Haloactinomyces albus: one gene and its partner. The protein of the gene in region 2 interacts with the protein of the main gene of each other region in a pairwise test. Links are inferred from orthologs where the notes say so. Each region holds a gene or a part of one and is shown on either strand. Other genes may lie near its edges. The genes, in order: nth and aceE.

Region 1 (9,844 bases), 900 kb from region 2 along the record:
CGATCGAGCAGCAGTGGCGCCACCTGGAGCCCGACCACAGCACCGGCGAGTACCCCGACGAACGAGAACAGTGCGGTGACCATGCCGTTGCGCGCTCCCGACACCCCGGCCAACAGTGCCAGCAGCACCACCAGCAGGTCGACCCAGTTCACCCTTCACCTCGATATATCGGAATCGTTGTGGCTCGGTACAGGGCTGCTGGCAATCGTCGATTCAGCCGCTGAAACCGACATCGCCGGATTCCTCGGCCGCACGCCATGCCTCGTCGAGATCTCGCACGTCCCGCCGGTTCCAGCCACGTGACCACCCGGCGAGATCCAGGATCCCCGACAGCAGTCCTCCGGTGAATCCCCACACCAGCATCCCGGGGACGAGGAAGGCCGGAGTCTTGTGGTTACCGCCGAAGTAGACGTGGAGTCGGTTGACCGGGTCGGCCAGCCACGAGATCGGCACCCTGGCCACGGCAGCGGTCTCGGCGGGGTCCACCGGAGCGACCGGCGAGGGTTCCTGCCAGTGCGCCAGCACCGGCGTGACGCGGAAGCCACTGTTGGCCAGGTGGAGTTCGGGCAGAGTTGCGACCGGGCGGATCCCCGAAGGCAACACTCCGACCTCCTCGACGGCCTCCCGCAGCGCGGCATCCACCGCATCCCGGTCCTGCGCGTCGAGTGCGCCGCCGGGGAAGGCGACCTGACCGGGGTGCGCGTTGAGGCTGTCGGCCCGGCGGAGCAGCAGCACGTCCGGCTCGGCGGTTCCGCTCCCGGTGCCGTCCTCCCGCGCGGTGCTGTCCGCACCGGTTTTCTCCTCGGCAGAGTCCTCACCGAACAGCACCAGCACTGCGGCTTGACGGGCATCCTCGGGGGGCCGGGTATGCGATCGGCCGAAATGCTCGTCGTCGATGTGCGCGCTGCGCTCGACCAGCGGGCGCAACCACTCGGGGACATCGGCCGCATCGACCAGCGGCCCGTGGGCATGGTGGTTCACCGGGCGGCCTCCAAGGCACGCTGCACGGCCGCACGTACTTCCTCCGGTGACTCGAACACCTCCGGGGGCAACCGGTGCACCTGCCCCGAAGGAGTCACGACGTAACTGGCGGGCAGCGTGCTCGGCACCTTTAGCGCCGCCGAGATGCGCAGCTCGGGATCGTGCACCGAGGGGAAGGTCACACCGAGCTCATCGAGCAGTCGCAACCCGGCGGCCTGCTTGCTTTTCACCTGGACGCCCAGAACCGGCACGGCCCCCGCTTGCTCCGAGTACGCCTGCAGGGCGGGCAGCTCCTTGCGACACGGCCCGCACCAACTGGCCCACACGTTGATCAAAGTGGCCCGACCGGCCACTGCCGCCCCCATGTCGACCGACGAGCCATCGGCCAGGCAGACCCCGCTGACGCCGGCAAGCTGCGCGGGTCCGGTCCTGGCACCGCCCGAGTGCCCGCACGGGTCGAGTTGTGCCCGTGCGCGCAGGTCGGCGAGCTGCGCAGGGGCCACCGACCGCTCCGTCGGGGCTTGTGCGGGCACGGTACCGGCCGTGTCCTGGGTGGTATCCCGTGGCCACAGTGCCACGACGGCCAGCACGGCCAGCACGACGACCGCGACCGTCCAGCGGAGCTCGTTGCGAAACTCACTCGCGAATCTCGTGAAGCGGCTCATTGCGCAGGCTCCTTCGAAGCGGCCTGCTGCACGGTCTTCTCCGGGACCTCACCCGCGACACCGGCCAGCGCGAGCAACCGCGGGGCCTCCGGTCCCCGGACGAGTTTGGCGGCCTCGGCGGGCTCGGTCGGACCGGCCCCGAACGAAGGGCAGTCCCGTGCGAGCGGGCACGCTCCGCATGCGGGCTTGCGCGCGTGGCACACGCGGCGCCCGTGAAAAATCAGCCGGTGGGACAGCATCGTCCACTCCTTGCGGGGAATGAGCTCACCGACGGCCCGCTCGACCTTGTCCGGCTCCTCCTCGGATGTCCAGGCCCACCGCCGGACCACCCGGCCGAAATGGGTGTCCACGGTGAGACCGGGCACATCGAAGGCATTGCCGAGGATGACGTTGGCGGTCTTGCGTCCGATGCCGGGCAGCTTGACCAGCTCGTCCAGCCGCGCGGGCACCTCGCCACCGTGGCGCTCCAGCAGCGCCGCACCCAGTCCCATCAGCGAGGAGGTCTTGTTCCGGTAAAAGCCCGTGGACCGGATCAGTTCCTCCAGTTCGGCACGGTCGGCCCCGGCATAGTCGGCCGCCGTGGGATACCGCGCGAACAGCTTCGGCGTGACCTCGTTGACCCGCTTGTCGGTGCATTGCGCGGACAGGATCGTGGCCACTGCCAGCTGCAGCGGTGTGCTGAAATTCAGCTCACAGTGCGCGTCGGGGTAGGCTTCGGCCAGTGAGCGCATCATCCGGCGAGCACGCCGCACGAGCCCGAGCCTGGTCTTGTCGGCTCCGGGACGATCCGCCCCTCCCGGGCTCCTGGCCGCTGCGGATTTCTCCTCGGGTCTCGCTCGCGCTCGATCGGACACCCCACTAGCCTACGGATCCGAGTGCACGAGAGAGTGACCCATCCGGCCCACGCAACCGGTTAACACACCCCGGTTGCAACCACTGCGAAGGCATGCGCGAGGATTTAGCCATCATGACTGCCTGGTTCGTGATCGTCGTACCGCTTGTGATCATGTTCTTCACACTGTTCATGGAACGGGTGGAGGCACGACTCCGGCACGTCGCGGTGCAGGAGAACGAGGTGGAAGAACTGCTGGAGAACGCCCGACCGGACGAGGTCCGGGCGCTGTTCCGGCAGGGAATTGGACGTGCGCTGGAGTTGTTCCAGCTACGCAGAGTGGGACGCGCCGGTAGACTACGTACGCGCCGCTCCCGCGACCGGTCTTAGACTGGCTGGTGGTGATAGGCGGCATAGGCCGGTCACCGTGTTCGTCGCGGGACCGGCATCGAAAGCAGCCGCCGCGTCTCAACATGGAGGGACGAGGTGGACGAGACCCTGTCGCGGGCCGGCATCTTCCAGGGAGTGGAGCCGGCTGCTGCGGAGGCATTGACCCAATCGCTGGAACCGGCAGAGTTCCCGCGTGGACATGTGATCTTCGCCGAGGGCGAGCCGGGTGACCGGCTGTACATTATTCAATCCGGCAAGGTGAAGCTGGGACGCAAGTCCCCGGACGGCAGGGAGAACCTGCTGGCGATCATGGGGCCGTCGGACATGTTCGGCGAGCTGTCCATCTTCGATCCGGGCCCCAGGACCTCGACGGCAACGACGGTGACCGAGGTACGCGCGCTGACCATGGACCGCGGTGCGCTGCGGCAGTGGATCGGCACCCGCCCGGAGATCGCCGAGCAGTTGCTCCGGGTCATTGCGCGGCGTCTGCGCAGGACCAACGGCATGCTCGCGGATCTGATCTTCACCGACGTGCCGGGCCGCGTCGCCAAGGCGCTGCTGCAACTCGCACAGCGGTTCGGCAGCCAGGAGGCCGGGCTGCTGCGGGTGACGCACGACCTCACGCAGGAAGAAATCGCACAGTACGTCGGCGCATCACGGGAGACCGTGAACAAGGCGCTGGCCGACTTCGCACACCGGGGCTGGCTCCGGCTCGAAGGCAAGAGTGTGCTGATCCTCGACCCGGAACGGCTGGCCAAGCGCGCTCGCTGAGTGAGCAGGACCCGCGTTCAGCGGCCGAGTTTCGCGGCGCGCCGACCGGGAATGTCGAAGCGGTATCCCCCGCCCGGTCGGTGCGCTGGTATTTTCTGTCTGCGTACTGAATCGATTTAGCACTCGTCGGAGTCAGTACTGCCGAAGGCAGCTCAGCAGGCCGATCAGCGACCACCGGTTCAGCATCTCCGGCAGGCCCACTCGGTAGCTCACCCGGCAGCTGTGAAATGCCAGGGCGCCAGACGAGCGAGAAGGGACCGGGCGCCACCCCCGACGCGGCGCTCCGGTCCCTTCTCGCTGCGTGGTTCGTCCCCCGACCAACCACGCTTCCCCGACCCTCCGATGCGTCGGCCCCGAACCATGACACCGGAGGCTGGTCTTGTGGCGGGCAACCCGCATCCGGGCAACCCTGCGTGGACCACACCCTTACGATGCGCGTTCCACCACGGCTTTGCCAAGACCTTTCACCCACCAAGACGTGCCACACGCGTCTCGGGTTGCATCTTCACCCGAAATTTCGTGGCCAAATTTTTTCGGCCACGCAGCGCCGGCTCCCGCGCCGCCCGCGCGGTGTGCGGCCGAGCCCGCTCCCCGGTGAGATCACTCGGCGAGACACGAAAATCAATTGGTACTCACGTACCAGTATCGCCATACTGGTACGCGTGTCCGAATCCGTATCCCCGAGTGACTATCGCAGCGCCCTCAGCGCCCCGGGGGCTGCCGCGCCCGTGATCACCTCGCTGCTGGCCCGGCTGCCGATCGCCATGATCGGGCTCGCACTACTGCTCTACGTCGAGCAGGAGACCGGCACGTTCGCCGCAGCCGGGCTGGTGTCGGCGAGCACCCTGACCGGCGTGGCCTTCGGCTCGGTGCTGCAGGGACGGGTGATGGACCGGGTCGGCCCCACCGTGCCGCTGCTGGTGATGTCCGGGATCTTCACCGTCCTGGTCGCCGCCGAGATCGCCGCGATCGAAATGGGGGCGACGGTCACCGTGCTGACCGTGCTGGCCTTTACCGTGGGGCTCACCGAACCCATGACCGGCCCGGCGTCGCGAGCCCTGTGGACCCAACTGCTGCCGCCCGGAGCCGTACGCGACGCCGCCTACTCCTACGAGGCGATCAGCATGGAGGTGTTCTTCATCCTCGGACCCGGGCTGGCCGGGCTACTGGTCGCCATGCCGTGGCCGGGAACCGGGGTGGTCGCCGGATCGGCCTGCATGGTCGTCGGCAGCGTCGGATTCGCCTGCACCCCGGCCGCACGCAGGCACCGACCACTACCGCAGGAGCGGCCCACCGGCAGCATGCTCGGCGCGCTCGCCACCCCGGGAATGCGCACGGTGGCCGTGGCCGCGCTCGGCTTCGGTGCTCTGCTCGGAATGGTGGAGGTGGCAGTGCCCGCGGCTGCCGAGGAAGCGGGCAAACCGGCCCTCGGTGGCCTGATGCTGAGCGTACTGTCGATCAGTTCCGTGATCGTCGGCATCCTCTACGGGATGCGGCCGTGGCCACGCCCCATGCACCTGCGACTTCCGGCATTGCTCCTGGGATTTGCGGCCCTGATCGCCCTGCTGGCCCTGCCCGGGACGCTCTGGGGCCTGGGTCTGGCCCTCCTGCTTGCGGGAAGCCTGATCACTCCTCAGTCCACCGCCCACTCGGTCGCGCTCGAACTGGCAGCCCCGGTGGGCACCGCGACCGAGGCGTTCGGCTGGGTGATCACGGCGGTGACCCTGGGGGCCGCCGCGGGGCAGTCGCTGAGTGGGCACCTCGTCGAGCGATCCGGACCACCGCTGGCCTTCGTCGTGGCCGGAGCGATCGGCGCGCTGCTCGCGCTGGCATTGTGGCTGCGCCGGGCCACGCTGCTGCCGTCCACCATCCACTCGGAAGCCACCCTCGCCACCATGTGAGCACGGCCCGGTCAATCCGCCCGGAAACCGGTGGCCTCGCGCGGTATCGCACGCGCTTCTCGGATTACTCGGCGAGACCGTCCCATCGCCACGGTGCGAGACGGTCCACGGAGCGGTGGTTGTCCCCCGATGCACCGGGTACCCGAAAAGTCGATGACACCCTCGAACCGCACCCACGTCCCGAGGGTGCTCACCCGCGTTCCGTTGGCCGGGAACTACCCCACGGCAGTGGCTCTGGCGCTACTCGCGCTGTGCCCCTTCATCGTGCTCTCGACCGCGGTGCCGGTGTTCGAGCGGCAACTGATCACCGCCCTGGACACGACGGCGTTCGGGGCCGGGCTGGCCGGGAGTCTGGCCAACGCCGGATACGCCTTCGGCGCCGTCGCGGCCGCGGACCTGATCCGGCGCTTATCACCGCGAGCGGTGTATCTCCTCTGCGAGGCGGGGTTCGTCGTGGGCTCGCTGCTGAGCGCGTTCGCATCGAGCATCACGATGTTCACCATCGGGCGAGCACTGCAGGGCGTGACCACCGGGATGTTGCTGGTGGCCGCACTTCCGCCCCTGGTCACCAACCATGGTGCTGCGAAGCTTCCGCTCACGGCCGCGTTCGTCAACCTCGGACTGTTCGGCATGGTGACCCTCGGTCCGGTGGTGGGTGGGCTGGTCGCCGGTTTCACCACTTGGCGGGCGCCGTTCGTCGGAGTCGCCGCCCTGGGGGTGATCGGTATGACCTTCGGCGTGCTCGGGTTCGGGCGGGCCAAGCCGCACTCGCGCCGTGCGGGGTTCGACTGGTCGGCCATTCCCGTGGCCGCGACGGCGACGTTCCTACCGTTCTTCGCCGTGGCTTGGCTGACCAGCAGTTCCTTCACCGCGCCCGGATTCCTGCTCCCACTCGTGGTCGGGCTGGCGGGGCTGGGCACGCTGCTCGTGCGGCAGTACCGCAAGGACAGGGCTCTGATGCCGTTGAAACTGCTCGCCCACACACTGCCGATCACCGGCGTGTCGGTGGCGATGGTGGCAGGCGCGGGGTTCACCACCCTGATCGAGCTGTCCGTGGTCTACCTGCTGCAGGTCGCGCACCTGCCGCCTGCCACGGCCGGGGCGCTGCTGGCTCCCCAACTGGCAGGTATCGCGATCGCCGCCTGGCTGTTCAAAAGGATGCTGTCCACGCGTTGGTTGCCCGTGCTCGCCTTCTCCGGTTTGAGCATCGTCACCGTCGGTGGCGTACTGCTGCTGTTCGCAGTGGGGTCCGGCGGGATCGTGCCGATGGTACCGCTGGCCGGGCTGCTGCTCGGCTTCGGCGCAGGCGCCGGAGTGGCACCCGGATTGTTCATGGGCGGGCTCAGCGTGCCCTCCACCCGACTCGGCCCCACGTTCGCGCTGGTGGAACTCCTCCGTGCCGAGGCGGCGTTCCTGCTCGGCCCGGTGCTGCTGCACATCGCGATGCTCACCGAGGCCCTGGCAGGCGGAATACGGCTGGCCACACTGATCCTCGTGATCCTGATGGCGGTCAGCGGTGTGATCCTGCTCGGCGTGCTGCTGCTCGGCGGTGCTCGCCCGCACGCGCCCGATCTCGAAGGCTGGCTGCAAGGACAGTCCTCGGCCTACCACTCCCCGCCCCTGGCCGCGACGGTCCGCCAACGCTAGGTGAAGGCTCCGGTTTTTTGCAGTTTCGCGCGAAACTGCATTTTTCGGTCGTGCTTCGTTCGGGGGTCACCCGGGCACGGCCCACATCCTCACAGCTCGCCGAGTTCGCGGAGGTGGGTCAGTTGGGCCCGGACCGTGCTCTCGGCGGCGGGCCAGACGGACCGGTCGACATCGGCGTAGACGACCTCGACGACCTGCCGGGCAGTGACCTCGGGGCCGCGCTCGCGCACCACCTGCCGAATCTGACCGAGTCGCTGCTCACGGTGAGCGAGATAGGTCGACGCCGCCGCACGGGCATCGGGCAGTTCGGGGCCATGTCCCGGCAGCACCCGAGTGCCTTCGGGCAATTCGGCCAAGCGCCGCAGCGAGTCGAGGTAGGAACCCAGATGCCCGTCCGGGTCGGCGACCACCGTCGTTCCCCTGCCGAGAATGCTGTCCCCGGCGAACAGGGCTGGCACGTCTTCGTGCTCGACCACGAAACACACCGAGTCACCGGTATGGCCCGGCGTGGCCAGTACCCGTAACCGCAGACCCGCCACCGAGAGCACCTCGCCACCCTCGAGTGCTTCCGCCCCGATGCACAGTGCCGGATCGAACGCCCGAACGACCGCGCCGGTGAGCTCCACGAACTCCTGCACACCCTCGACATGATCCGGATGGTGATGCGTGAGCAACACCAGCTCCACGGGGCCGTGGTCGGCCACTCGTCGCAGATGTTCGCCGTCGCCGGGACCGGGGTCGATCACGACGCACTCACGCTTCCCGGGTGCCCGCACGATCCACGTGTTCGTGCCGTCCAAAGTCATCGGCGTCGGATTGTCGGCCAGCAGCACCGAAGCGTAGGGGGTCACCTGCCGCAACGTGGCGTAGGCAGGGTGTTCCGGGGACAGTGAGCTCACGCGCCTCTCTCCTTCTCGGCGATCTGCGGGGCCGGGCATCCGACAGCCCGGTGGCAGGCAGTCTTGTGGCGAGCGGTTCTGTGGCAGGCGGCCCTGATCACGGCACGGAAATGACGGGCGATCACGCGTCGCCGTAACCCGGTTCGCCCGGCAGTACGACCCGCCATCTCCCGTCGCGGCGCACCACTCGCGGAACGACCTTGCCGACCACCCGATCGACAGCCAGAGCGCTCGCCACGCTGCCGTATCCGGCGAGCTCGGTCAAGGTCATCCACGTCGGTGGGAGCAGGCCGCAGTGCCCGCTCTTCCAGTCCTCCAGCGCGTCGTTCGGAGTGCTCCAGTACGCATTGGTGACCTCCGTGGTGACCGCATCGGCGCGCTGCCCGTGCGGCATCGCAGCGAGGAAGAACCGGGTGTCGTATCGACGCGACTCGACCTCGGGTGTCACCCAGTTCGACCACGGCCGCAGCAGGTCGGCCCGCAGTACCAATCCCGCCTCGGCCAGGAACTGCGCGAAGGACATGTCGCGGGAGACCAGCGCACGCCGTGCGTCGGCATACGAGGACGTGTCGGCGACCACGGTCTCCGCGCTCTGCCCGGCGAGCAGCACCCCGGATTCCTCGAAGGTCTCCCGGACCGCCGCGCACACGAGTGCCCTGGCCAGTTCCGGTGTGCAACCGTACTGGTCCGCCCACCACGAGGGTTGCGGGCCACTCCACGACACCGACGTGTCGGCGTCCCTGCGATCCACACCACCACCGGGGAATACGGTCATCCCGCCTGCGAACGGCATACCGTCGACCCTCCGCTGGAGAAAGACCTCCGGCCCTGTCGACCCTTCGCGCAGCAGCATGACCGTCGCCGCGTCCCGCGGCGTCACCGGCGTCTCGGAAGGTGCTCGGGGAACGAATTCCTCGAGCAGAGCCAGATCGTCGGGCAGTCCCATGCGGTCACCCTAAACGGCCCGTAGCGCTCGCAGCCATCGTCACGATCGAATCCGCAGCACTCGATCGACCTCACCGGCACGGCCGCTCCCGTGCTACCGGCAGCACCGGATGGCGGTCAGTGCGATGCGGAAGGAGGAGTTCGTCTGCCGGGCACCGAGGCCGGTGCCGCACCGATCGGCGGAAAACCCCCGGTACCGGGCATGGTGGTCAGTCGCGGATCCTGTCGATTCCCCGAAAGCGTGTTCTGCTGCCCCTCGGGAGCCTGCCCGTGGGGCGTCCGCCCGTTGGACCTCGGTTCATCGGCGACCTGTCCTGCCGTGACCTGGCCGCCGGCGTCCTCCGCGGAACCGTCCTTGTCCTGCTCCCGCTGCGCGAGTTCCTCGTGCAGCTTACGCAGCAGGTTGCGCTCCCGGTCGGTGAGCTTGGCGTCCACGGCCGCCGGAACACGGGGGTTCGCGCCGGGACCGCGATGCTCCTCGGGCGCCCCGATCACCTCCCCCTCGGTCCCGACCTCGGACAGGGCTCCCACCGCGTCTTCGTCCACCGCTGGTCCATCCACGGCGGGTCCGGCCGCCGCGGGTCCGGCCACGACCTCGGAGTGCAGAACGTCAGCCTCTCCGGCGGCCTCCTCGGTGAACTCCGCGACGGTCTCCCCGATGGCTTCCTCGGCGAACCTCTCCGCTGCCCGTGGCGAGGAGTCCGCAAGCGCAACATTCACGACGGACAGTTCGGACATGCGCGCAGGTGCCTGCGACGGGTCGGAGACGACGTCGGCCACCGGAAACTCAAAGCCTGCTGGAGGTACCCGCAC
Region 2 (10,362 bases):
ATCCCTCGGAGCCCAGCGCACCACCCTTCTTCGTGGCATCACTGCAGTACACGATCACTTTCGCCCCGGAGATCCGGCCCCGCACCGCGTACATGCCGCTGGCATCCCGCGGATGCAGCGGCACGATCGAGTCCGCGTCCAACAGCTGCGCCAAGCGCAACTCCGGGTCACGCGGATCCTGCTCGGACTGCTGACTGTCGGGACGCGCGGCCAAAGCGGTCATCGGATACCTCCGCAGATGACGGGCTGGTGTGGTTGAAACCGATCAGGAGCGGGTGAAAGCGAGCGCGACGTTGTGCCCGCCGAACCCGAACGAGTCGTTGACCGCCGCGGTCAGCTCGACCTTGCGGGGCTCACCTGCCACCACGTCGAGTTCGACCTTCGGGTCGAGGTTGTCCAGGTTCCGAGTTGCCGGGACCAGACCGGTGTGGATCGTCAGGATCGTGGCGATGCTTTCCACCGCACCGGCACCACCGACGAGATGTCCCAGTGCCCCCTTGGGGGCGGTGAGCACGACGTGATCGCCGACGGCCTTGCGCACGGCAGCGGCTTCACCGATGTCACCGACCACGGTGGAGGTCGCGTGCGCGTTGACGTGGCCGATGTCGTCGTTGGACAGTCCGGCTGCGGAGATCGCCTTGGTGATCGCGTTGATCTGGCCCACACCATCGGGGTGATTGCCGGTGATGTGGTGTGCGTCGGACGTGATTCCCGCTCCGCCCAGCCGGGCGTAGACCCGTGCACCACGAGCCCTGGCGTGCTCGGCACTTTCGAGGATCACCACACCGGCGCCCTCGCCCATGACGAAACCGTCGCGGTCGGTGTCGAACGGCCGGGAGGCTTTCTCGGGCTCGTCGTTGCGCGTGCTCAAGGTCCGGGACTGGACGAAACCGGCGACCGTGATGGGATGGATGCAGGCTTCGGCGCCACCTGCCACCACCACATCGGCATGCCCCGAACGGATCATGTCCAGGCCGGTGGCCAGCCCTTCCGCTCCGGAGGCGCACGCGGAGGCGGGGGAGTGCACTCCCGCCCGAGCCTTGAGGTCCAGGCTCACGTGCGCGGCCGGGCCGTTGGGCATGAGCATCGGCACGGTCAGTGGCGACACCTTGCGCAGCCCCTGCTCCTTGAGCAGCTCGTTCTGCTCCAGCAGCGTGACCGGGCCGCCGATACCGGTCCCCAGCGTCACCCCGAGTCGATCCGGATCGACCGGCTGCTGCTCGTCGGTGGGCATGTCGAAACCGGCGTCGGACCAAGCCTGTCGGGCGGCGACCACCGCGATCTGCTCGCAACGGTCCATCCTGCGCAGCTGCACTCGTGGCAGGATTTCACTCGGCTCCTGGGCGAGCGGGGCCGAGATCCGAGAAGGCAGGTCGTAGGTGTCGACCCACTCGGCCTCGGTCTTGCGTACCCCGCTGCGCCCGCTGATCAGTCCGTCCCAGGTGGACGCGACGTCACCGCCGAGCGGTGTCGTCGCGCCGAGCCCGGTGACTACAACATCGGTCGTTGTCATGCGTTCTTGGCGATGTAGTCCACCGCATCGCCCACGGTCTTGAGGTTGGCCAGTTCGTCGTCCGGAATCTTGACTCCGAACTTGTCCTCGGCCTGGACGGCGATCTCCACCATCGACAGCGAGTCGATGTCCAGGTCGTCCACAAAGGACTTCTCGATCGAGACGTCGTCGGCGTCCACACCGGCGACCTCTTCGACGATGCCTGCGAGGCCCTGCGTGATTTCCTCGTTCGCCACGGTGGTTCCTTCCTTGCTCATGTTGCCGTCCTCGGACCTGCCCGAGGCACTTTCAGGAATGCTTGCGGTGTGCTGCACTCACGGGCAGACCACCACCTGACCGGCGTAGGACAGTCCCGCCCCGAAGCCGACCAGGAGCAGCACGTCACCACTGTTGATCTCACCCGCCGAGCGCATGTGGTCGATCGCGAGCGGGATCGAGGCGGCGGACGTGTTGCCGGAATGCACGATGTCACGAGCGACCACGAGGTCGTCACGGGCACCCTGACTTTGCAGCTTCCGCGCGATCGCCTCCACGATGCGCAGGTTCGCCTGATGTGCGACGAGAGCGTCGACATCGCGCAGTTGAAGCCCCGCCTGTTCCACGGCGCGGGCAGCGACCGGTGCCACCTGGGTGGTCGCCCACCGGAAGACCGCCTGGCCCTCCTGGTAGATGTAGCGGTTGTCCCGCAAATAGATGGTGTCCACGAGATCACCGGCGCTGCCGAGCGAAGCCGGCCCGATCGCGGGCTCGTCGGCGGGACCGACGACGGCGGCACCGGCACCATCGGCGAAGATGATGCAGTTCGCGCGGTCCTCCCAGTCCAGCCATTCCTGGAATCGTTCCGCACCGATGACCAGAACCCGGCGCGCCGAACCGCCGCGCACGAACTCCGAAGCCGTGTTGAGCGCGTAGCAGAACCCGGCGCAGGCGGCGTTGAGGTCGAAGGCGCCGGGAGCTTTGATGCCGATCCGGTCGGCGACCTGGGCTGCGGCGTTCGGGATGGGACTGGGCATGGTGCAGGTCGCGATGATGACCTGATCCACATCGGTCGGAGTGAGCCCCGCATCGGCGATCGCCTTCGCGCCGGCTTCCGTCGCCATGGTGACCACGGTCTGGTCCTCATCACCGAGCCTGCGGCTGACGATGCCGACGCGCTGCTGGATCCACTCGTCGCTGGTGTCGACGATCTGCGCCAGCTCGTCGTTGGTGACCACGCGGTTGCCCTGGGTGCTGCCGAACCCGAGAAGTTTCGTGGCGGCGGGTCCGCCTGCCGGTGTCATCGTGGATAGGGTCGTCACGCCTGGCTCCTGGAATCGGTCGGGCCGTGCTCGGCCAGCAGTTCGGCGACCTTGTCCAGGTCGTCGGGGGTTTTGAGGGCCACTGCCTGGGTGCCCTTGAGTTCGCGCCGCACCAAGCCGGACAGTGTTCCCGCGGGAGGCAGCTCCACGGTTGCCGTGACTCCGCGCTCGGCCAGCGTCGCCATGCACGAGTCCCAGCGCACGGGGCGGGTGACCTGATCGACCAGGCGGTGGAGAACGGTCGCCGACTCGGCAACCACCGCACCATCGGCATTCGACAACAGCGGTCGCTCGGCATCGGAGACGGTGAGTCCGGCCGCATGGCTGCTCAGCGCCTCCCGTGCGGAGGCCATGAACCGGGTGTGGAAGGCCCCTGCGACGGGCATTGGCCGCACCTTGGCGCCGTCGGGCGGTTCCTCGGTGAGTTCCTCCAGCGCGGGGCGGCGGCCCGCCGCGACGATCTGGCCCGCGCCGTTGCGGTTCGCCGGGTCGAGCCCGAGCTTGTCCAGATAGGCCACGACCATGTCCGGATCGCCGCCCATGATGGCCGACATACCGGTCGGTTCGAGTGCACACGCCGCGGCCATCTCGCGTCCGCGTACTGCGGCGAGGGCGACGGCATCGTCGAAGCTCAGGACCCCGGCCAACGCGGCGGCCGCGAGTTCGCCGACCGAATGGCCCGCCACGGGCGCGTCTTGCGGGATCTCGACCCGGGAACCCAGCTGCTCGGCCGCGATCAGGGACAGCGCCACCACCAGTGGCTGGGTGACCGAGGTGTCCTTGATCTCGTCGGCGTCGGCGGTGGTGCCGAGGCGGATCAGGTCCAGGCCGGTCAGTTCCGACCAGGTGGTCAGGCGTTGCTCCGCCCCGTTCAGTTCGAGCCACGGGGCGAGCATGCCGGGGGCTTGGGCCCCCTGGCCGGGTGCAAGAAGCGCGATCACGCCTGCCACTGAACACGTTCACCGGCGGTCGACGTGATGCTGACACGGACGAAGTCCGCGCCTGAAAGTTGTGGAGTGTCTACAACGACAGCGGAGGGTCCTGCCTGTATGGAACATGAATCTTTGTTGTCTGTCACTCATTGGTGACGTGGCGTGCCGAGGTATCCACTCATCGGCGTGACACACATCTCGATGAGCATCCGGTGAATTCGCACCCGGCGGGATGATCGTGTCGCTATCCTGCTGCGGTCGTGATCACCGCTTGAGGGGAGAGCATTGGATTTCCGCGTCGATATCGAGGGCCTGGACTCGCTGAAGAACAACCTCGACCGGAGCTCCGAGAACCTGGAGCAGGTGCTGAACGCGATGCGTTCGCGGTGACCGAGGAGTTCGGCTGGCGCTACAGCGAGCAGCGGATCGTGCCGGAGGGGTGGGCACTGGATTTCGTGCGGATCAGCGCGGCCAGAACGGTCTGACCGGAACTTCACCACAGGCCGCGTGACTTGGCCAGGCGACCTGTGGCCAGAGCGGTACGCAGGATGAGGGCATCGCGCGGGTTCGACAGTGTTCGGCCGGTGATTTCGGAGACGCGGCGCAGCCGGTATCGCACGGTGTTGGGATGCACGTAGAGCTGGCGTGCACAACTTTCCAGGACACCACCGACTTCGAGGTAGGTGTCCACAGTCTCCAGAAGGGCGCTGCCTGCATCGACCAACGGCAGCATGATCTTTTCGATGAGCTGGCGCTCGGCTTCGGGGTCACCTGCGAGCGCGCGCTCGGGCAGCAGGTCCTCGGCGGCTACCGGGCGTGGCGCGGCAGGCCATGCCACCACCGCACGCAACGCCGACATGGCATCGCTTGCCGAGCGGTGCGCCTCGGTCAGGCTCGACACGGTCGGGCCGACCACCACGGGACCCTCGCCGAAAGCTTCGGTGATACTCCTCGCGGCCTCGCGTCCTGCCCGGGTGTCGGACGGCTCGCCGAACACGACCACCAGGCGACTGCCCTGAACGCCGAGCAACACCGAGCGCCCGACCCTGGCCGCTCGGCTGCGTACCTGATACACGATGCTGGGTGGATCGTCCGACGGGGCGTTCCCGACGAGCACGGTGGCCTCCGACGATGGTTCCCAACCGAGTGCGGCCGCACGCGAGAGCAGGGCTTCTTCGGTGTCCCCGCGCACGATCCCGTCGACGACGAGTGCTTCCAGGCGCGCGTCCCAGGCTCCCCGCGCCTCGGCTGCCGCTGCATAGGACGTCGCCGCGGCGAAGGCGATCTCCCGCGTGTAGCGCAGGATCGCCTCGGTCAGCAGGGTGCGCTCGGCCTCCTCGTCGGCGAGGTCGGGGAGCTGCTGTTCGAAGACATCGATCGCGGCCCGCACCATCTCGACGGTCTGGCGCAGGCTCACCCATTGGGACAGGTCTTTCGGCGCGGCGCGGAATGCTTCCGCGGTCAGCCGGATCGCCTCGGTCGGATCCTGCAGCCAGGATACGAAATTTGATACGCCGGTCTGGGTCACCAGCAGTACGCTCGCGCGCTGGTCGGCAGGCAGACGTTGAAACCACGGCAGTCGCTGTTCCATCGCGGCGATACTCGCGTTGGCGAGCCCGCCCGAGGCGTGTTCGAGCCGCCGCAGCGTCTTCGGCGACACCTGCGTGCGCCCGGTACCACCCTGCTCGTCCGCGCTGCCCTTGCCCATGGCTGACAGATTGCCATGCCGGACAACGAAGCCACGACGGGTACCGGCCTTCGGGCCCGCGCATTCACGCACGAGCGAGCCGCCGCGTTGCTGTGGAGATGGGAAAAGCTCGCGGTCGAGCAGCACGTATTCTGCTGATGGGCCTCGGCGACCGGCGGTGACCCCCTCAGCTTCCCTGCACCCTCCGGGGTGAGGCGGCACGACGCTGTGCGCGCGAGTCGCGCAGCCGCAGCAGCCGCTTGACCAGAGCGGGGTCCTGAGCGAGGGCTTCCGGCTCGTCGAGCAGGCGATTCAGACGCTGGTAATAGCGAGTCGCGGACAGGCCGAAGCGCTCCCGGATGCTTCGTTCCTTGTTCCCCGCCTGATGCCACCACTCACTCTCGAAGGCGAGGATGGCGCGGTCCGTGTCGTTCACTCGCCGAGCCCCTCACATCGTCGCCGACCGATTTTGCCCACCGGCTCCAGTCTACCCGGATGGGCACGCCTGTTCGATAGGCCATCCGGCCGGTTTGCCGCTGTGACCAGCCGTAAGCGCGGAGTGGTCGTCCCCGTGGTCGGCCTGGAACACGAGGCAGTCGATGCGGGCAAGTGCCGCGGTGGCTGCCTCGTGGAGGCCGCTCGTCCCTGCCCGGAGGCTGCGGAGGTCACTCGCCGAATACGGCGGCTGCTTCCTCCTCGAGGACGGGGCCGATGACCTCGACCGGCTCCGGTAGGAGCGCCAGCACGTCCCGGGTGCGCAGCTCCATGGCCCGCTCGTCGGCGGGGAAGGCGGCGTGTGCCCGAGGCAGCGGCATTCCGAAGATCACCCGAGTCACCCCGGCGAGGTACATCGCGGTGGTGCACATCGGGCAGGGCTCGCCACTGGCGAACATCGTGGTGCCGCGCAGCGCGTCCAGGTCGAGTTCGGCCCCGGCATGGCGCAGGGCGACGGATTCCGCGTGTGCCGTGATGTCCCCGGTCGCGGCGACGGTGTTGCTTCCTTCGGCGAGCACCGTGCCATCCGCACTGGTCAGCACCGCCCCGAACGGGCGGTTCCCGGCGCGGGCGGTCTGCCCGGCCAACGAAATCGCGCGGCGCAGGTGCGCCGTCTCGTCGGGGGTGAGCGCAGGCATGGTGCTGTCTCCAGGGTCGGAGGCTTCGCGGGAAACCCGTCCGTGGACGGGCGTGGGGCGAGTGTCGCACCCACGCCCGTTCGCTCACGCGACGCCCGGATCCGTGGTTTGCGGACCTGCGGACTGTGCGTCGTCGATGCGGTACTTGCGGGCGGCCTCGCCTGCCCTGGCGGCATCGATCTCGCCGCTGCGGGCAAGAGCCGTGAGCGTGGCGACCACAGTGGACTCCGCGTCGACCAGGAACACCCGCCGCGCGGCCGGGCGCGTGTCGGAGAACCCGAAACCATCCGCGCCGAGAGTGGTCATCTCCGCCGGAACCCACGGCCGGATGAGATCCGGAACCGCGCGCATCCAGTCGCTCACCGCGACCACCGGCCCCTGCGCCTCCTCCAGCATCCGGGTCACGTACGGCACCCGCGGTTCGGCATCCGGATGCAGCAGATTGTGCCGATCGACCGACTCGGCCTCGCGGCGCAACTCCGTCCAGGACGTGGCCGACCACACGTCGGCCCGCACTCCCCATTCCTCGGCGAGCATCTCCTGAGCCCGCAGTGCCTCGGGCATCGCCACTCCGGAGGTGAGGACCTGCGCGCGCGGGCCCGAGCCACCCGGCGCCTGCCGATAGCGGTAGAGACCACGCAGCAGGCCTTCCACGTCCAGCCCTTCCGGCTCGGCGGGCTGCTGGTACGGCTCGTTGTAGACGGTGAGGTAGTAGAAGACGTTCTCCGCCTCCTCGCCGTACATCCGCCGCAGGCCGTCCTTGACGATGTGGGCCACCTCGAACGCCCATGCCGGGTCGTAGGACACCACGGCGGGATTCGTCGCCGCGAGCAGCAGCGAATGCCCGTCGGCGTGCTGCAGCCCCTCACCGACCAGCGTCGTGCGCCCTGCGGTGGCGCCGAGGAGGAAGCCGCGGGCCATCTGGTCCCCTGCCGCCCACAGATCGTCGGCCGTGCGTTGGAATCCGAACATCGAGTAGAAGACATAGACCGGGATCATCGGCTCGCCGTGCGTGGCGTAGCTGGTTCCCGCCGCGATGAACGACGCGGTGGAGCCGGCCTCGTTGATGCCCTCGTGCAGGATCTGGCCCTGCTCGCTTTCCCGGTAGGCGAGCATGAGCTGGTAGTCCACCGGCGTGTAGGACTGCCCCAGCGGGTTGTAGATCTTCTGGGCGGGAAACATCGAATCCATCCCGAAAGTCCGCGCCTCGTCCGGGATGATCGGGACGAGCCGCGGTCCGACCTCGGGGTCCTTGGCCAGGTCCTTGAGCAGCCGGACGAACGCCATCGTCGTGGCGACTTCCTGTTTGCCGGAACCACGCCGGATGACGTCGTAGACCTTGTCGCCGGGCAGCACCAGCGGCTTGGACTTGACGCGCCGCTCGGGCAGATAGCCGCCGAGACGCCTGCGCCGGTCCTGCAGGTACTCGATTTCGGACGAGTCCGCACCCGGGTGGTAATAGGGCGGCCGATACGGGTCCTGGTCGAGCTGCTCGTCCGAGATAGGAATGCGCAGGCTGTCCCGGAACAGCTTCAGGTCGTCCAGGGTCAGCTTCTTCATCTGGTGCGTGGCGTTGCGGCCCTCGAAGTGCGCCCCCAGGCCGTACCCCTTGATCGTCTTGGCCAGGATGACCGTGGGCTGGCCGTTGTGCTCGGTGGCCGCCTTGTAGGCCGCGTAGAGCTTGCGGTAGTCGTGGCCGCCCCGCCGCAGACCCCAGATCTGGTCGTCGGTGTAGTTGCTGACCATGTCCTTGGTCCGCGGATCCCGGCCGAAGAAGTGCTCCCGGACGAAGGCGCCGTCGTTGGCCTTGTAGGTCTGGTAGTCGCCGTCGGGGGTGTTGTTCATCAGGTTGACCAGCGCGCCGTCGCGGTCGGCGTGCAGCAGGGCGTCCCATTCCCGGCCCCACACCACCTTGATGACATTCCACCCGGCACCCCGGAAGAACGACTCCAGCTCCTGGATGATCTTGCCGTTGCCCCGGACCGGGCCGTCGAGCTGCTGCAGGTTGCAGTTGACCACGAAGGTCAGGTTGTCCAAGCCTTCATTGGCGGCGATCTGCAGCAGCCCCCGCGACTCCGGCTCGTTCATCTCGCCGTCGCCGAGGAAGGCCCATACGCGTTGCTGACTGGTGTCCTTGATTCCCCGGTCCTGCAGGTAACGGTTGAACCGGGCCTGCATGATCGCGTTCATCGGCCCCAGCCCCATCGTGACCGTGGGGAATTCCCAGAAGTCCGGCATCAGTCGCGGATGCGGGTACGAGGGCAGACCGCCGCCCGGCCCGGCATGCGAGTACTCCTGCCGGAAGCCGTCGAGCTGGTCGGTGCTGAGCCGCCCCTCCAGAAAAGCGCGTGCGTAGATGCCGGGGGAAGCGTGGCCCTGGATGTAGAGCTGGTCGCCACCTCCCGGGTGGTCCTTACCGCGGAAGAACCAGTTGAACCCGACCTCGTACATGCTCGCCGAGGAGGCGAAGGACGAAATGTGGCCGCCGACGCCGATGCCCGGACGCTGGGCGCGGTGCACCATCACCGCGGCGTTCCAGCGCATCCAGGCACGGTAGCGCCGTTCGGTCTCCTCGTCACCGGGAAACCACGGCTCCCGTTCGGTGTGGATCGAGTTGACATAGTCGGTACTGACCAGCGAGGGAACGCCGACACCGGTTTCGCGCGCCCGCTGCAGCAGCCGCAGCATCAGGTACCGGGCGCGCTGCTGACCGTGCGTGGAGAGAACGGAGTTGAACGAATCCAGCCACTCCTCGGTCTCGTCCTGATCGATGTCCGGCAGATGTGAAGCCAGCCCGTCCCGGATCACTCGCACCCGTTGCGGGGAACCTGCGCCACCGGTCTCACTGTTGTGCGGGGACAAGGGGAACTCCTCGACTGCGCCGTGGATGCTTACCACCGGGCTGAGTTGTGCACCCGGTCACTTCATCTTCCACCATCCTGGTCAGTGACGCGCGAACCGTCACCATTACTGATCGGTACACAGGTGGCCGATTGTCCGGGGGCACGTCTACAGTCAGTCTCTGAGGATTGCTGCGGCGTGTCGTGCCGTCAGCAGTTGCGCCGATGGAGGATCGCAGTGTTCGCTATCGGCAAGACCGTGTCAGACTGATGAGATGCGGAACCGGACGGTTACCGCATCGACGCCATTGGAGGAGTGAGACAGCCGTGGTCGCCGCGGAAGACGCCGGCAAAGGTGAAGTCGACGTCGCCGACAAGCTCGACATCGAGCCGGACATGGTGGTTCAGGAGATCGGCTGGGACGAGGACGTCGATGACGCCGTCCGCGCCGCGATTGAGGAGCGTTGCGGGAGTGAACTGCTCGACGAGGATGCCGACGACGTGGTCGACGTCGTGCTGCTGTGGTGGCGCGACGATGACGGCGACCTGACGGACACACTTCTCGACGTCATGACTCCCCTCGCAGACGAGGGGGTCATCTGGGTAATGACTCCGAAGACGGGTCGAGAAGGGCATGTCGAGCCCAGCGACATCGACGAGGCCGCATCGACATCCAACCTGGCACAGACCTCCAACCTCAACATCGGTGAGGACTGGATGGGAACCAGGCTGGCGTATCGGAAGGCAGCGAAGTCCAAACGGTGATCGACAGCGGTATCGGTGGCTTGGGAGCCTGAGCCACCGGTGCCGCTGTGTGTGCGGTCCGTGTAGGTTCGGCGCCGACAGGATCACGCCGAACAGAAGGGTGCATGCCCATGACGGTCGAGGTCGGTGCCGAAGCGCCGGGTTTCACGCTGCCGGATTACAACAAGGAGCAGGTTTCCCTTTCCGACTTCCAG

The links.
Region 1: the proteins of aceE (region 2) and nth interact in binary tests that used the Escherichia coli proteins (3 or more experiments, as listed by UniProt). The link is inferred for Haloactinomyces albus from one-to-one orthologs.

What each region holds. Positions count from the first base shown.
Region 1 is NZ_JAVDXW010000001.1:2,026,818-2,036,661, forward strand. Bases 512-3,344 are described here. They hold nth (endonuclease III), read right to left. Parts: upstream 2,381-3,344; coding sequence 1,643-2,380; downstream 512-1,642. Other genes in these bases: JOF55_RS09495 (NUDIX hydrolase), read right to left, coding at 512-981; JOF55_RS09500 (TlpA family protein disulfide reductase), read right to left, coding at 978-1,646; JOF55_RS09510 (hypothetical protein), read left to right, coding at 2,614-2,868; JOF55_RS09515 (Crp/Fnr family transcriptional regulator), read left to right, coding at 2,965-3,344. In the rest of the region: JOF55_RS09490 (MarP family serine protease), read right to left, coding at 1-152; more of JOF55_RS09495, read right to left, coding at 214-511; more of JOF55_RS09515, read left to right, coding at 3,345-3,639; JOF55_RS09520 (MFS transporter), read left to right, coding at 4,302-5,540; JOF55_RS09525 (MFS transporter), read left to right, coding at 5,694-7,187; JOF55_RS09530 (MBL fold metallo-hydrolase), read right to left, coding at 7,277-8,125; JOF55_RS09535 (NUDIX hydrolase), read right to left, coding at 8,208-9,032; JOF55_RS09540 (hypothetical protein), read right to left, coding at 9,149-9,844. UniProt on the Escherichia coli protein: DNA repair enzyme that has both DNA N-glycosylase activity and AP-lyase activity. The DNA N-glycosylase activity releases various damaged pyrimidines from DNA by cleaving the N-glycosidic bond, leaving an AP (apurinic/apyrimidinic) site.
Region 2 is NZ_JAVDXW010000001.1:1,123,287-1,133,648, reverse strand. Bases 6,448-9,798 are described here. They hold aceE (pyruvate dehydrogenase (acetyl-transferring), homodimeric type), read right to left. Parts: upstream 9,426-9,798; coding sequence 6,648-9,425; downstream 6,448-6,647. Other genes in these bases: JOF55_RS05185 (DUF3052 domain-containing protein), read left to right, coding at 9,731-9,798; JOF55_RS05195 (nucleoside deaminase), read right to left, coding at 6,448-6,563. In the rest of the region: JOF55_RS05230 (acyl-CoA carboxylase subunit beta), read right to left, coding at 1-223; JOF55_RS05225 (beta-ketoacyl-[acyl-carrier-protein] synthase family protein), read right to left, coding at 266-1,513; JOF55_RS05220 (acyl carrier protein), read right to left, coding at 1,510-1,770; JOF55_RS05215 (beta-ketoacyl-ACP synthase III), read right to left, coding at 1,828-2,793; JOF55_RS05210 (ACP S-malonyltransferase), read right to left, coding at 2,808-3,752; JOF55_RS05205 (PucR family transcriptional regulator), read right to left, coding at 4,237-5,451; JOF55_RS05200 (DUF3263 domain-containing protein), read right to left, coding at 5,618-5,866; more of JOF55_RS05195, read right to left, coding at 6,096-6,447; more of JOF55_RS05185, read left to right, coding at 9,799-10,168; JOF55_RS05180 (peroxiredoxin), read left to right, coding at 10,279-10,362. UniProt on the Escherichia coli protein: Component of the pyruvate dehydrogenase (PDH) complex, that catalyzes the overall conversion of pyruvate to acetyl-CoA and CO(2).